Regions from separate parts of the Anaerosinus massiliensis genome, predicted to be linked through region 2. Evidence: predicted binding sites of a transcription regulator. Region 2 holds the regulator's gene; the other holds the start of a gene.

Region 1 (7,174 bases), 3.2 Mb from region 2:
AAGCATTGTCTTATACATTAGATGTGCCGCTTATTGGGGTAAATCATTTAGAAGGACATATTTTCGCTAACTTTTTAGCCAATCCGGAACTTGAACCTCCGTTTATTGCTTTGGTTGTGTCAGGGGGGCATACTTCACTTGTATATGTAAAAGGATACAATGAATTTGAGCTTCTTGGGCAGACACGAGATGATGCAGCGGGTGAAGCGTTTGATAAAGTTGCACGTGTTATGGGGCTTCCTTATCCGGGTGGACCGCAGATTGATAAATTAGCTGCACAGGGAAATCCAGATGCGATCTTATTTCCGAAAGCGCTAAATGAAAAAGGTAATTTTGAGTTTAGTTTTAGTGGACTTAAATCTGCAGTTCTTAACTATTTGAATAGTGCAAAGCAAAAAGACGAAGAAATTAATTATGCAGATGTCGCGGCAAGTTTTCAAAAAGCTGTTGTTGATGTTTTGACGGAAAAAGCGCTGCGTGCAGTGCAGCAAACAAAAGTAAAAACACTGGTACTTGCAGGTGGGGTTGCCGCAAATCGTTGTTTAAATGCGCAATTTACGATGAACTGTGAGAAAGAAGGTATAAATTTCTATCATCCGAGTATAATTTTATGTACGGACAATGCTGCTATGATTGCTTGTCGTGCATACTATCAAAGTCAGGTTGGACACTATGCAGATTTATATTTAAATGCAGTTCCCAGTTTAAAGTTGACAAACCTTTGAGTTTGAAGGCAAGAGCTGAAAATACCGTTGAATTTTGTTAGCAGGTATGCGTTTGTATTTTGTATTTTTTATATTTTCTTAGATTTATGAATTTTCCAAAGGAATTCATTCACTTAGGTTGAACTGTATAGTCTATGCTAAGTTATTGGGAGGATTTTTTGTAATATGGGATTTCTTTTGGATAAATGTCGACAGTTGACCAATTTATCTGCTTTACAAATTGATTTTTTAAATAAACTGAGTGCAACTTTTCCTTTGGTTTCTGATTTATCGCATGCACATTTAACCGTATACGCGAAGGCTGCGGAAAAAGATGCACTTGTTGTAATCGCACAAATTGATCCACATACTAGTTTTAGTCAATATAGGCCTAATATTCTTGGAAGTACAGTTCGTGCGGCAGAAGAGCCTATGATTTGGAGGACGATGCTTACTGGCCAAGCAATTAAAGGAAAGCGCGAATGGGCCTGGGGTTTTATGTTAGATATGTACACGTTTGCAATTTATGATTATGAAGGAACTGTAATTGCAAGTGTCAGCTTTGAAACGAATTCTGAGGAATTGCGTATCGAGGGTTATAATTATCTACTAGAGACTGCTTATACGATGCTGCTAAATTCTAAACTACCGATTGATAGAGAGCTATATCGTCCCTTATCCGCAAGTGATGGAATTATTATAACAGACAGACGTAGTAAAATTGTTTTTGCGAATACTGCTGCCAGCAGTATTTATAAAGTGCTCGGTGTTGGCAAAATGGTGGGACATCATATTTTTGACCGACAAATTACGATGCATATTACCAAGGAAACTACAGTTAGTCAAAGACCTTATGAAAAAGAAGTAGAAGCTGGAAATTTAGTTTTAGTACAAAGAAATATTCCTTTAATAAAAAACGAACAATTGGTAAGAACTGTGATTGTCGTTTCCGATGTTACAGAATTGAGAAAAAAAGAAAAAGAGTTGTTAATTAAATCGGCGGTTATCCAAGAGATTCACCATCGTGTTAAAAATAATTTGCAAACAATAGCAAGTTTATTGAGGTTACAATCAAGGCGTACGAATTCTGAAGAGGTTAAAGCGGCACTGAAAGAAAGTGTGAATCGAATTCTCAGTATTTCGGTTGTTCATGAATTTTTATCACAACAAGATGCAGAAATTATTGATGTGGTAGAAGTTGCGAAAAATATTTTAGATTTAGTGATACAGAATATGTTAGAGCCGGAGTTTAAGCTCAATACAAAATTTCGAGGAGAAACCATCATTTTACCTTCTGAACATGCGAGCAGCTTAGCTTTAGTTGTAAACGAATTGATTCAAAATTCGATTGAACATGGTTTTATTGGTTTAAAGGAAGGAACAATTGGTTTAGACATTACAACAAATGAGGATAGCTATTTAATCGATCTCTATGATGATGGAACGGGAATTCCCGATGATTTCAATCCGCAGGCTTCAAAAAGTTTAGGCCTTCAAATTGTTAGAACTTTAATTGAGGATGATCTGAGCGGAACTTTTCTATTATACAAGGATCATGGTACGCATGCGAAAATAAAGATTCCTCGTAAATTGGAGGGTGGAAATAACAGATGAGAGCTTTAAGAATTGTAATTGCTGATAACGAGTCAATTATTCGAATGGATTTAAAAGAACTTTTAGAAGAAGCCGGACATGAAGTTGTTGGTGAGGCAACGGATGGTGTCAAGGCGATTGATTTGACTCGAAAGTTTAAACCTGATTTGGTTATTATGGATATTAAGATGCCGGAAATGGATGGAATTGCTGCGGCAAAGGTTATTTCTAACGATAAAATTGCGCCAGTGCTCTTATTAACAGCCTTTAGCCAAAAAGAAATTGTTGACAAAGCTAAAGATTCTGGCGTACTTGCCTATTTAGTAAAACCAGTCAAAGAAAGCAATCTATTCCCGGCAATAGAAATTGCGTTGTCTAGATTCCAAGAAATTATGGAGCTTGAACATGAGCTTGATAACGTAAAGAATTCTTTGGAAATGCGTAAAATTCTTGATCGTGCAAAGGGCATTTTAATGGACGCCTATGGATTAAATGAAAGTGAAGCGTATCGAAGAATTCAGCAGTATAGTATGGCAAAGCGAAAGACGATCAAAGAAGTTGCACAAGCAATCATAGATTCTGTAATAAAAAATAAATAATGCATATAAATTTGCGTTCTAGAAAAAATCTGGGACGCAATTTTTATATGCATAAAATAAAAATTTGAACATATAATTTTAGTATGCAATTTTATCCAGATTTAAATTATTGCGTAATATTGAGCATTTTTGCAATAAAAGTTGATTTTATTAAGATATTTATTAAAAAAATTTCATAAAAAGGCTAAAAATTTGATTATTGGTATTGATTTTTATCCTCGAATTATATATCATGAAATATGTAATTAGCACTCACGTAAACTGAGTGCTAACAAAATTAAAATTTTCTTTATATTATAAAGGAGGCAAATAAAATGATTAAGCCATTAGGCGACAGAGTTGTCATCGAAGTTGTAGCAGGTGATTTAAAAACTGCAAGTGGTATCGTGTTACCGGATACTGCGAAAGAAAAACCTCAAGAGGGTACCGTTATAGCTGTTGGTACAGGTAAAGTTTCAGATAACGGCACTCGTATAGCACTTGATGTGAAAGCTGGCGACAAGATTATTTTCTCCAAATATGCTGGAACTGAAGTAAAAGCTGATGGTAAAGAATATTTAATCGTTAGCGAAAGAGATATTTTAGCGATTATCGCGTAATTACGATGAGAAAAAAATAAACTTAGGAGGCTACATAACATGGCAAAACAAATTTTGTTTAATGAAGAAGCACGTCGTGCTCTAGAAAAAGGCGTCGATGCATTAGCAAACGCTGTGAAAATTACTTTAGGGCCAAAAGGTCGTAATGTTGTACTTGATAAAAAATTTGGTGCACCTACAATTACAAATGATGGTGTAACAATTGCTCGTGATATTGATTTAGAAGATCCATTTGAAAATATGGGTGCGCAGCTTGTAAAAGAAGTAGCGACAAAAACAAATGATGTAGCTGGTGATGGTACAACTACAGCTACTTTACTAGCGCAAGCTATGATTCATGAAGGTATGCGTAATGTTGCTGCTGGAGCAAACCCAATGATCATCAGAAAAGGGATTGAACAAGCAGTCAAAGCACTTGTGGGCGAAATTAAAAATAACGCAAAAAAAGTTGAAGGAAAAGCAGCAATTGCACAAGTTGCTTCTATCTCTGCTGCAGATGAAGAAACTGGTACTTTGATTGCTGAAGCTATGGAAAAAGTCGGAAAAGACGGCGTTATTACTGTAGAAGAATCCAAAGGTATGGAAACAAGCCTTTCCGTAGTAGAAGGTATGCAATTTGATCGTGGATACATTTCTCCTTACATGGTGACGGATACAGATAAAATGGAAGCTGTTTTAAATGATCCATATATCTTAATCACAGACAGAAAGATCTCTGCTGTAGCGGATATGTTACCTGTCCTTGAAAAAGTGGTACAACAAGGAAAAGAGCTTGTAATTATTGCAGAAGATGTTGATGGAGAAGCACTTGCAACTTTAGTTGTAAATAAACTTCGTGGTACATTTAAAGCAGTTGCAATAAAAGCACCTGGCTTTGGCGATCGTCGTAAAGCAATGCTTGAAGATATTGCAATCTTAACTGGTGGTAATGTAATTACAGAAGAACTCGGACGTAAATTAGATAGCGTTGAGCTTGAAGATTTAGGACGTGCTCGTCAAATCCGTGTATCGAAAGAAGAAACTACAGTTGTCGATGGTGCTGGAGATCAAGCACAAATCAGTGCACGTGTAGAACAAATTAAAAGACAAATTCAAGAAACTACTTCTGATTTCGATAAAGAAAAACTTCAAGAACGTCTTGCTAAATTAGCTGGTGGTGTTGCTGTAATTGAGATTGGAGCGGCAACTGAAGTTGAATTGAAAGAAAAGAAACTTCGTATCGAAGATGCGTTGAATGCAACACGTGCTGCTGTTGAAGAAGGTATCGTAGCTGGCGGTGGTACAACATTTATTGATATCCTTCCAGTCCTTGATACGCTTGAAGCAACTGGCGATGTAAAAACTGGTATTTCGATTGTAAAACGTGCGATTGAAGAACCTGTTCGCCAAATTGCAAACAATGCAGGCCTTGAAGGTTCCGTTGTTGTTGAAAATGTTAAGAAGACAGGTAAGGGTATTGGTTTCAATGCTTTAACTGAAGAATATATCGACATGATTGCTGCTGGTATCGTTGATCCAGCAAAAGTAACTCGTTCTGCTCTTCAAAATGCAGCAAGTATTGCTGCTATGGTTCTTACAACTGAAACATTAGTTGCTGATAAACCAGAAAAAGATAATGGTGCAGGCGCTGCAGCCGCTATGGCTGGCATGGGCGGCGGCATGGGTATGCCGGGCATGATGTAATAGTTTCTGCAAAATTGAAATTTGTGGAGTCTAATAAAAACACCGTATTTACAAAATGTAAATACGGTGTTTTTGTGTTAGATGAGCCCAATAGAAAATTGAACGATAAGTGAGACGACTGCAACGGCTATCCAGCAAGCGAGTCCCAACAGAATGGGGCGAATACCATTTTGGATAAGCTGCTTCAAATTTGTATTCAGCCCGATCGCACTCATCGCCAGAATAATGCAAAACTTACCTAGGTTTCCCAATAGTTTCGAAAGCTCGGTTGGAAGAATCCCAATAGAGTTTATAATAGATGCAACAACAAACCAAAGAATAAAATAAGGGAAAATTTTTGCGATATGAAAGCTACCGTTATCAGCTCTTTTTTTGGAGGTTATGATGGCTAGAATAAGGCAAATTGGAACAATCATCAGGGCACGAGTTAACTTTACGATTGTTGCGTAATCGCCAGCAGCTAAACTGTAAGAATAACCAGCAGCTACGACAGAAGAGGTGTCGTTGATGGCGGTTCCGGCCCACATCCCAAAGCCTGTGTCGGAAAAATTGAAAAAGTGTCCAATTGCCGGAAAGATAAATACAGCCAAAACATTAAACAGAAAAATCGTCGAGATGGAGAATGCTACAGTCTTATCCTTAGCACCGATTACAGGTGCGATTGCAGCAATTGCAGAGCCACCGCAAATCGCAGTGCCGCCGCCAATCAATAGTGTGGTTTCAGTATCAAGTTTAAGTAACTTTCCGATAAAAAATGCGGTTAAAAATGCCGTGGTCAAGGTGAAAAACATAACAGATAAGGATTGGGTCCCGACTTGAAGTACAATCAATAAGTTCATTTCAAAACCGAGCAGAATAATGGAGTATTGTAAAATTTTTTTTCCGGTAAATTTGATTCCTGCTTCCAGGCTTTCAGGTCTTTTTATGCCAGCAGCCAGCATACCTAATAAAATTCCAAATACAGGACCTCCTATGATAGGAAATTGCCTGCCTAAAAACCAGGCGGGTACAGAAAAGAGCAAAGAAAAAGCAATGCCTTTTAACAATTTAAAACTCATAAAAATCAACTCCTTTTACTGAAACTAAGTTTAGCATTTACATATATATATGTAAAATAATATAATTAAATAAAAAAGATAGGTATTTACCTATGAATGGAGCAGCTATGACATTAAGGCATTTAACGGTGTTTATTGCCGTGTGTGATTTAAATAGTATGACGAGAGCCGCAGAAAAGATGCATATGACACAACCTTCTGTCAGCCAATTTATTTGTGAGCTGGAAAAACATTATGATGTGCGCCTTTTTGAGCGATTGGGACGGCAGTTGTTTTTGACAGCTGCGGGAATTAAATTATTAACTTATGCGAGACATATTGTAAATTTGCAAAACCAGACTGAGGAAGCTATGCGTCGTTTCGGCAACGTATATCATGTGCGTTTAGGTGCAAGTGTTACGATCGGGGAAAGCATATTGATAGATTTGATTCAATTGATGTACAAACGGTATCAGGAACATCAGATTACATCTGCAATTCATAATACAGCAGTACTAGAAAAAATGTTGCTCGCAGATGAACTTGATATTGCATTAATTGAAGGACGAATTCAATCGGAATATTTGCTTAAGACACCTTTTATGGATGATGAGTTAATTTTCATTTCCAGTACTGCACATCCTTTGGCACAGAAAAAAAAGATCAATTTTTCTGATTTAGAGAGTGTAGGATTTATTGTTCGCGAAGAAGGAAGCGGTACACGCAATCTGTTTGAGCAGGTGATGGCAAACTATAATATACATTGCCATGTAATTGGAACTTATAATAATGCGGAGACCATAAAAAAGGCCGTAAGCGCAGGACTGGGGATTAGTGTAATATCAAAACTTGCAGTACGTAATGAATTAGCCAAGGGACAACTGTGTCAATTGAAAATAGAGCAACTTATCTTCAAGCGGAAATTTCATGTTGTTTATCATAAAAATAAATATATTTCA
Region 2 (7,174 bases):
TCTAAATGCTTTCTTTATTTCATCATCTGATGCACTTTTAGATACGCCTAGCACTTCATAATAATCGCGCTTACTCACTTTACACCATCCTAAACATGTATCTTTTAGCCGTAAGACTCCGACTAAAAATTAGTCGGAGTCATCAGACTTTCTCTCTCAATTAGCGTAACTTATTTCTTTTCGTCATCCACAACTTTATATTCAGCATCTACTACATTTTCATCTTTTTTCGCTTGTTCATCCGCTTGTGCATTAGGATCCCCCTGTGCACTTGGATTTTGCGCTTCCGCAGCTTGATATGCAGCAGCACTCATTTCATATAAAGGTTTTGTAAGTTCCTCTGTTGCGGATTTAATCGCTTCAAGATCCGTACCTTTTAAGGCTTCTTTAACTTTTGCCGCCGCAGCTTCTACTTTTTCAACTTGCGCTTTATCTGCTTTATCACCTAAATCTTTGATTGTCTTTTCTGATTGATAAACCAAAGAATCAGCATTGTTTCTTACTTCAACTTCTTCTTTACGTTGTTTATCTTCTGCAGCATGTGATTCTGCTTCTTTTACCATACGATCAATATCTTCATTACTCATACCGCCGGAAGCTGTAATTGTAATCTTTTGTTCTTTCCCAGTGCCAAGATCTTTCGCTGAAACATGTACGATACCATTTGCATCAATATCAAATGTAACTTCAATACGAGGTACACCTCTTGGAGCTGGTGGAATATCTGACAATTCAAAACGACCAAGTGTCTTATTACCAGCAGCCATTTCACGTTCACCTTGAAGAACATGAATATCAACAGATGGCTGATTATCCGCAGCAGTTGAGAAAGTTTGGCTTTTTGATGTAGGAATCGTTGTATTGCGTTCAATGATTTTTGTACATACGCCACCTAATGTTTCAATACCTAAAGAAAGCGGCGTTACATCAAGTAACAATACATCTTTTACTTCGCCAACAAGCACGCCCGCTTGGATCGCTGCACCAACTGCAACACATTCGTCTGGGTTTACACCACGATGAGGTTCCTTACCGAGGTTTTTCTTAATCGCTTCCTGTACTGCAGGAATACGGCTAGAACCACCAACTAAGATAATTTTATCGATTTCACTAGCAGAAAGTCCGGCATCTTTTAACGCTTGACGTGTTGGCGCCATCGTATTTTCAACAAGCTCTGCAGTTAATTCATCAAATTTTGCCCGTGTCAACGTTAAATCCAAATGTTTTGGTCCAGATGCATCTGCTGTGATAAACGGCAAATTGATATTCGTGGATAAAACACCAGACAACTCGATTTTTGCTTTTTCAGCAGCTTCAAGTAAGCGTTGTGCTGCCATTTTATCTGCTGATAAATCAATACCACTTTCCTTTTTAAATTCTTCAACCATCCATTTCATTACACGCGCATCAAAATCATCACCGCCAAGACGGTTATTTCCGTTTGTTGCTTTAACTTCAAATACGCCATCGCCTAATTCGAGAATGGAAACATCAAATGTACCTCCACCTAAGTCAAATACCAAAATCGTATGTTCTTCACCCTTATCCATACCATAAGCGAGTGAAGCGGCCGTTGGTTCATTGATAATACGAAGTACTTCAAGACCTGCAATTGTACCAGCATCTTTCGTCGCTTGACGTTGGCTGTCATTAAAATATGCAGGAACTGTAATAACTGCCTGTGTAACAGTTTCACCAAGATATGCTTCAGCATCTGCTTTCAATTTTTGTAGAATCATTGCGGATATTTCTTGTGGTGTATATTTCTTGTCATCAACACTGACTGTATACTCCGTCCCCATATGACGTTTAATTGAACTAAATGTATGTTCAGGATTTGATACTGCTTGACGTTTCGCCAACTGCCCTACTAAGCGTTCTCCAGTTTTTGAAAATCCAACAACAGATGGTGTAAGACGACTTCCTTCTGTATTTGCAATAACTGTAGGTTCCCCACCTTCCATTACCGCTACTACCGAATTTGTCGTACCTAAGTCTATACCTATTACTTTTGCCATTATGAAATCCCCCTTGCAAAATATATCAATCTTTTTATTTATAAACTTTAATTACCTACAACTTTAACCATGCTTGGTCTTACGACGCGACCGGACACAAGATATCCGCGCTGTAATTCTTCAGCAACCGTATCATCTTCCTTCGTGTCATCTGCGACACGCATAACCGCCTCGTGAAAGTTCGGATCAAATTTTTCCCCTACGGCTTGAATTGTTTCAAGTCCATTTTTTTCTAAAATGCTGAAAAGTTGCTTATAGATCATGTCAATACCATTTTTAAATGAACTATGATCCACACTTGTATCAGCAGCCAAAGCACGTTCAAAATTATCTAACATCGGCAATAATTCTTTTATTAAATTTTGAATAACAAAGCCGGATAATTCTTCTTTTTCTTGGCGCGTACGTCTTCTAAAATTATCAAAATCCGCTTGCAACCGCTTTACTCGATCTATGTGATCCTGTATAAGCTTATCCTTACTTTCCAATTCAGTTTTTAAACGTATAATTTCTTCATTCTCTATAGTCTGTTCTATTTGCTGCGCATTCTCTGCCTGCGTATGCTCCTGTATTTCGTCATTTTTTAAAGAATCTGCAACTTCCTGCGCGTCTGCAGTTTTTTGCTTTTGCTCATCCGCCATTATGAATTCTTCACCTCTTTATTTTTACTACTTAAGTATTGATTCTTCATGCTTTCACTTTATTTATAGTTATAAAATAAGTAACTGATTTTATTTTAGAGAGACCAACTTTACTTGATCTCTCTAAAATTTATATTTTTTTAATATTTGCCCTAAATTGCTGTTCATAAAATCAAGCAATGCCATAATTTTACCATATTCCATTCGAGTTGGTCCAAGTACTGCAACTGTACCAATGATTTTACCATCCAATTTATACGTAGCACTCACCATACTGCAATCTTGAATGCCACTATATTTATTTTCTTGACCAATCGTAACAACAATTCCATCTCCATCATGCGCGTGAAGCAAATCGCATAAGAGTTGCTCTTCTTCAAGCATCAACAAAATATTTTTTACCTTTTCAACATCACGAAATTCCGGCTGATTTAAAAGCTGTGTTGTGCCACCTAAATATACACGCTCTTTTTTATCCACGGTAAGTGCCTGACTAATGGCCTCAATCGTAGCATCAAATAATTTAGAATCGGCTAAGACGTCTGCTTTAATTTTTCTTAGTACGGAAGGCTTAATAGACTCTAAAGCCTGCCCTGCCAAGTGCTTATTTACAACACTAGCAATACACTGTAAATCCTGCACTGTTGTACCGTTTGGCATAGCAATCACTTTATTTTCAATAAATCCTGCATCCGTCATAACTACAACAATTGCACTATGCTTCCCAAAAGGAAGAAATTGTAGATATCTAAAGGTCGCTTGCGCCAATTGCGGTGCCAAAACTAATGAAATATTTTTCGTCATTCTTGATATAATTCTTGCTGTTTCTTGAAAAACTTCTTCAATTCGCTTTACTTTTACATTATACCAATTACTGATCAAATTAATTTCATTTTCACTCATTGCCTCTGGCGATAGTAAATCATCAACATAAAAGCGATACCCTTTCGCAGAAGGAATACGGCCCGAAGAAGTATGCAGCTGCTCAATATACCCCAGCAATTCTAAATCAGCCATCTCATTGCGTATAGTAGCTGAACTGACACCAAGGTCATATTTACGGGCAATTGTCCTTGAACCAATAGGCTCTGCGGTGGAAATATAGTCATTTATGATAGCCTGGAGAATTTTTTGCTTACGCTCATCAAGCATTTTCCCACCCCCTATTGTTAGCACTCTACATTAGTGAGTGCTAATGTCTAATAAAAACATACCACTACTCAATTAAAATGTCAATAAAACAATAGCTTTTATTTTAATAAAAATTCACAAAAAACTTGATTTCCATATTGCATCCCTAAATCAGTCAGATAAATAAAGTTTCCATCTTGCGCAATTAACTTTTTAAATTTGAGCCTATCTATAATATGACCATAAACAGAAAAAAAGTTACGATTAAATTTTTGTTTAAAAATTTTTAAATCAATTCCATTTTTCATTCGAAGTGCTAAAAAACAAAATTCTTCTATCTGTGTTATACAATCCAGGCTCTCACAAGATTCTATCGTCGATTCTCCCGCAAACCTGCGTCGAATGTATTCTTTTACGTCATCAAGATTAGAAAAACGCTTTTCCTTAAGGTAAGAATGTGCAGCTGTACCAACACCAAGATATGGTTTCACTTGCCAATATTTCAAATTATGTTTGCTTTCAAAATTAGGTTTAGCAAAGTTTGAAATTTCATAACGTTGATATCCATAGCGCGGCAGCAATTGCATAACCAAATGATACATTTCCTCATCTAGGGTGTCACTTGGCAAAATTAGCGTATTTTGTTCTTGCAGTTTTTCAAATACAGTTCCATCCTCTATCTTTAACCCATAAACAGAAACATGTTCGATTCCTAGTGCAGCCGCTTGATCAATGCTCTTTCGCACATCATTTACCGTTTGCTCTGGTAAACCATACATTAAATCTAAGCTAAGATTTCGAAAACCAATTTTTTTTGCTAATAAAACAGCTTCTTCAGCTTCTTTAGCAGTATGAATACGACCGATTTTTTTTAACAGCCTATCTTGAAAACTTTGCACACCAAAGCTCAGTCGATTGATGCCATTTTCAAACAACATACGCAGTTTTTCTTCATTTGCAGTTCCTGGATTCACTTCAATTGTACTTTCCACTTGAGGAGAAACCGCAAAATTTTTTTCAATTGCAACGATAATTTTATTTAATGCTTCCACATTTAATACCGTCGGTGTTCCACCGCCAATATAAATCGTATCAAGTACAGGATGAGATAAAAGAGCGCCTTGTGCAGCAATCTCTAAACACAAGGCGTTTACATAGGATTCGTGTAGACATTCTAGATTTGCATAGGAAGGAAAATCACAATAAAAACATTTTTGCTGACAAAACGGTATATGAACATATAAACCTAAATTCATCATACCACACTCCCAAAATCAATCAATTTTCAAAATTGCCATAAATGCTTCTTGCGGAATTTCAACGTTTCCAACAGATTTCATGCGCTTTTTACCTTCTTTTTGTTTCTCTAATAGTTTACGCTTTCTACTAATATCACCACCGTAACATTTGGCCAATACATCTTTACGCATTGCCCGTACGGTCTCTCTTGCAATGATCTTATTTCCAACAGCAGCCTGTATTGGAATCTCAAACATCTGCTGTGGAATAATGCCTTTTAATTTCTCTGCCAATTGTCTGCCGCGTTGTGCCGCTTTGTCTTTATGTACAATCACCGATAATGCATCAACAGCATCACCATTAAGCAGGATATCTAATTTTACGAGTATAGATGTTTGATAATCAGATAATTCATAATCCAGTGAAGCATATCCACGCGTAGAAGATTTTAAACGATCAAAATAATCATAGATAATTTCACTTAGAGGAATATGATAGGTTACCATAACACGATTCACATCTAAATATTTCATATCTTTAAATTCACCGCGTTTTTCTTGCGACAATTCCATCACTGCGCCAACATAATCATTTGGTACGATAACGGTTGCTTTAACGTAAGGTTCATCAATATGATCTATTTCCGTTGTTGGTGGAAGATGGGATGGATTATCAATCTTTAAAACTTCACCATTTGTTTTATATACATGGTAAATTACGCTTGGTGCCGTTGTAATTAAACTTAAGTTATATTCACGTTCTAAGCGTTCTTGGATTACGTCCATATGCAGCAAACCTAAGAAACCGCAGCGATAGCCAAATCCCAAAGCAATTGAAGTCTCTGGCTCAAATAATAACGAAGCATCATTTAGTTGTAACTTTTCCAAGGCATCCTTTAAATTATCATAATCAGAACTATCTACTGGATATAATCCACAATACACCATTGGATTAATACCTCGGTACCCAGGCAATGCTTTGTCGACTGGATGGTTTACATCTGTGATTGTATCTCCAACGCGAACATCTTTCACATTTTTTATACTGCCGACAACAAAACCAACCTGTCCAGTACCAAGTTCTTTTACATTCGTCAAAGCAGGTCTGAAACAGCCCACTTCCGTAACTTCAAACTCTTTATTGGTCGCTATCATTTTCAACTTCATGCCTGGTTTAATAAAACCATCCATAACACGCACATAAGCGATTACTCCCTTATATGCATCAAAATGAGAATCAAAAATAAGCGCACTGAGCGGCGCATTTACATCTCCCGCTGGAGCTGGTACTTTTTCTACAATCGCATCTAAAATTTCTTCAATGCCAATTCCCACTTTTGCACTTGCAAGAACTGCCTCCGAAGCATCCAGGCCAATTACATCTTCTATTTCCTGTTTCACTTTTTCTGGCTCCGCACTTGGTAAATCAATTTTGTTAATAACTGGAATAATTTCTAAATTATTTTCTAAAGCCAAATATACGTTGGCTAAAGTTTGCGCTTCTATGCCTTGTGCAGCATCAACAACTAGAAGCGCACCTTCACAAGCAGCCAAACTTCTCGATACCTCATACGTAAAATCTACATGTCCAGGCGTGTCAATTAAGTTAATTTGATAGGTTTGTCCGTCCTTACCAACATAATCAAGTCGAACCGCTTGTGCTTTTATTGTGATACCACGTTCACGTTCCAAATCCATTTGGTCAAGCACTTGTGCTTCCATCTCACGCTTAGACAAAGTTCCTGTATATTCAATCAATCGATCTGCAATTGTTGATTTACCATGATCTATATGTGCAATAATAGAAAAGTTACGAATATTCTTTGTTTGCATATTTTCCTCCAGAACCTTAAATCTACAAATACTGCCTTAAATTATAGCACTGTCTGCAGCCCCCCCGCAAGTATTACAATACAGTTTGAATATAACTGGTGACTACTTTTATAAGATATGCATAATATCCCATAAAATTATTTTTTAGATACGCAAATTCAGATAATGTGAATTGATAGAAATCAGTAATATAATTTCGAATGAGCATTTCACGGTTCCACGTTAAATCATCAATCTGCATTTCGGCAATCGCGGTTCCAACAAGAATAAACAAGAAAAGCAAACAGATTCCTTTGAGCATTTTGCCTAACCA

What was found. Region 2 encodes HrcA, which represses chaperone genes, less so after heat shock. Its sites were predicted from a motif close to TGTTAGCACTCNNNNNNNNNGAGTGCTAACA; they were not measured.
Region 1: a site for HrcA is predicted at 3,140-3,170, ahead of groES (co-chaperone GroES). Genes of this name have one in related genera too.

What each region holds. Positions count from the first base shown of each region.
Region 1 is NZ_LT575483.1:3,669,824-3,676,997, forward strand. Features, by position in the region: gene tsaD (tRNA (adenosine(37)-N6)-threonylcarbamoyltransferase complex transferase subunit TsaD) at 1-725, shown strand, start outside; gene BN6559_RS17625 (sensor histidine kinase) at 891-2,318, shown strand; gene BN6559_RS17630 (ANTAR domain-containing response regulator) at 2,315-2,896, shown strand; gene groES (co-chaperone GroES) at 3,211-3,495, shown strand; gene groL (chaperonin GroEL) at 3,535-5,178, shown strand; gene BN6559_RS17645 (YeiH family protein) at 5,256-6,236, opposite strand; gene BN6559_RS17650 (LysR family transcriptional regulator) at 6,344-7,174, shown strand, end outside.
Region 2 is NZ_LT575483.1:503,469-510,642, forward strand. Features, by position in the region: gene dnaJ (molecular chaperone DnaJ) at 1-78, opposite strand, end outside; gene dnaK (molecular chaperone DnaK) at 171-2,018, opposite strand; gene grpE (nucleotide exchange factor GrpE) at 2,066-2,659, opposite strand; gene hrcA (heat-inducible transcriptional repressor HrcA) at 2,783-3,811, opposite strand; gene hemW (radical SAM family heme chaperone HemW) at 3,910-5,049, opposite strand; gene lepA (translation elongation factor 4) at 5,065-6,861, opposite strand; gene BN6559_RS02760 (hypothetical protein) at 6,935-7,174, opposite strand, start outside.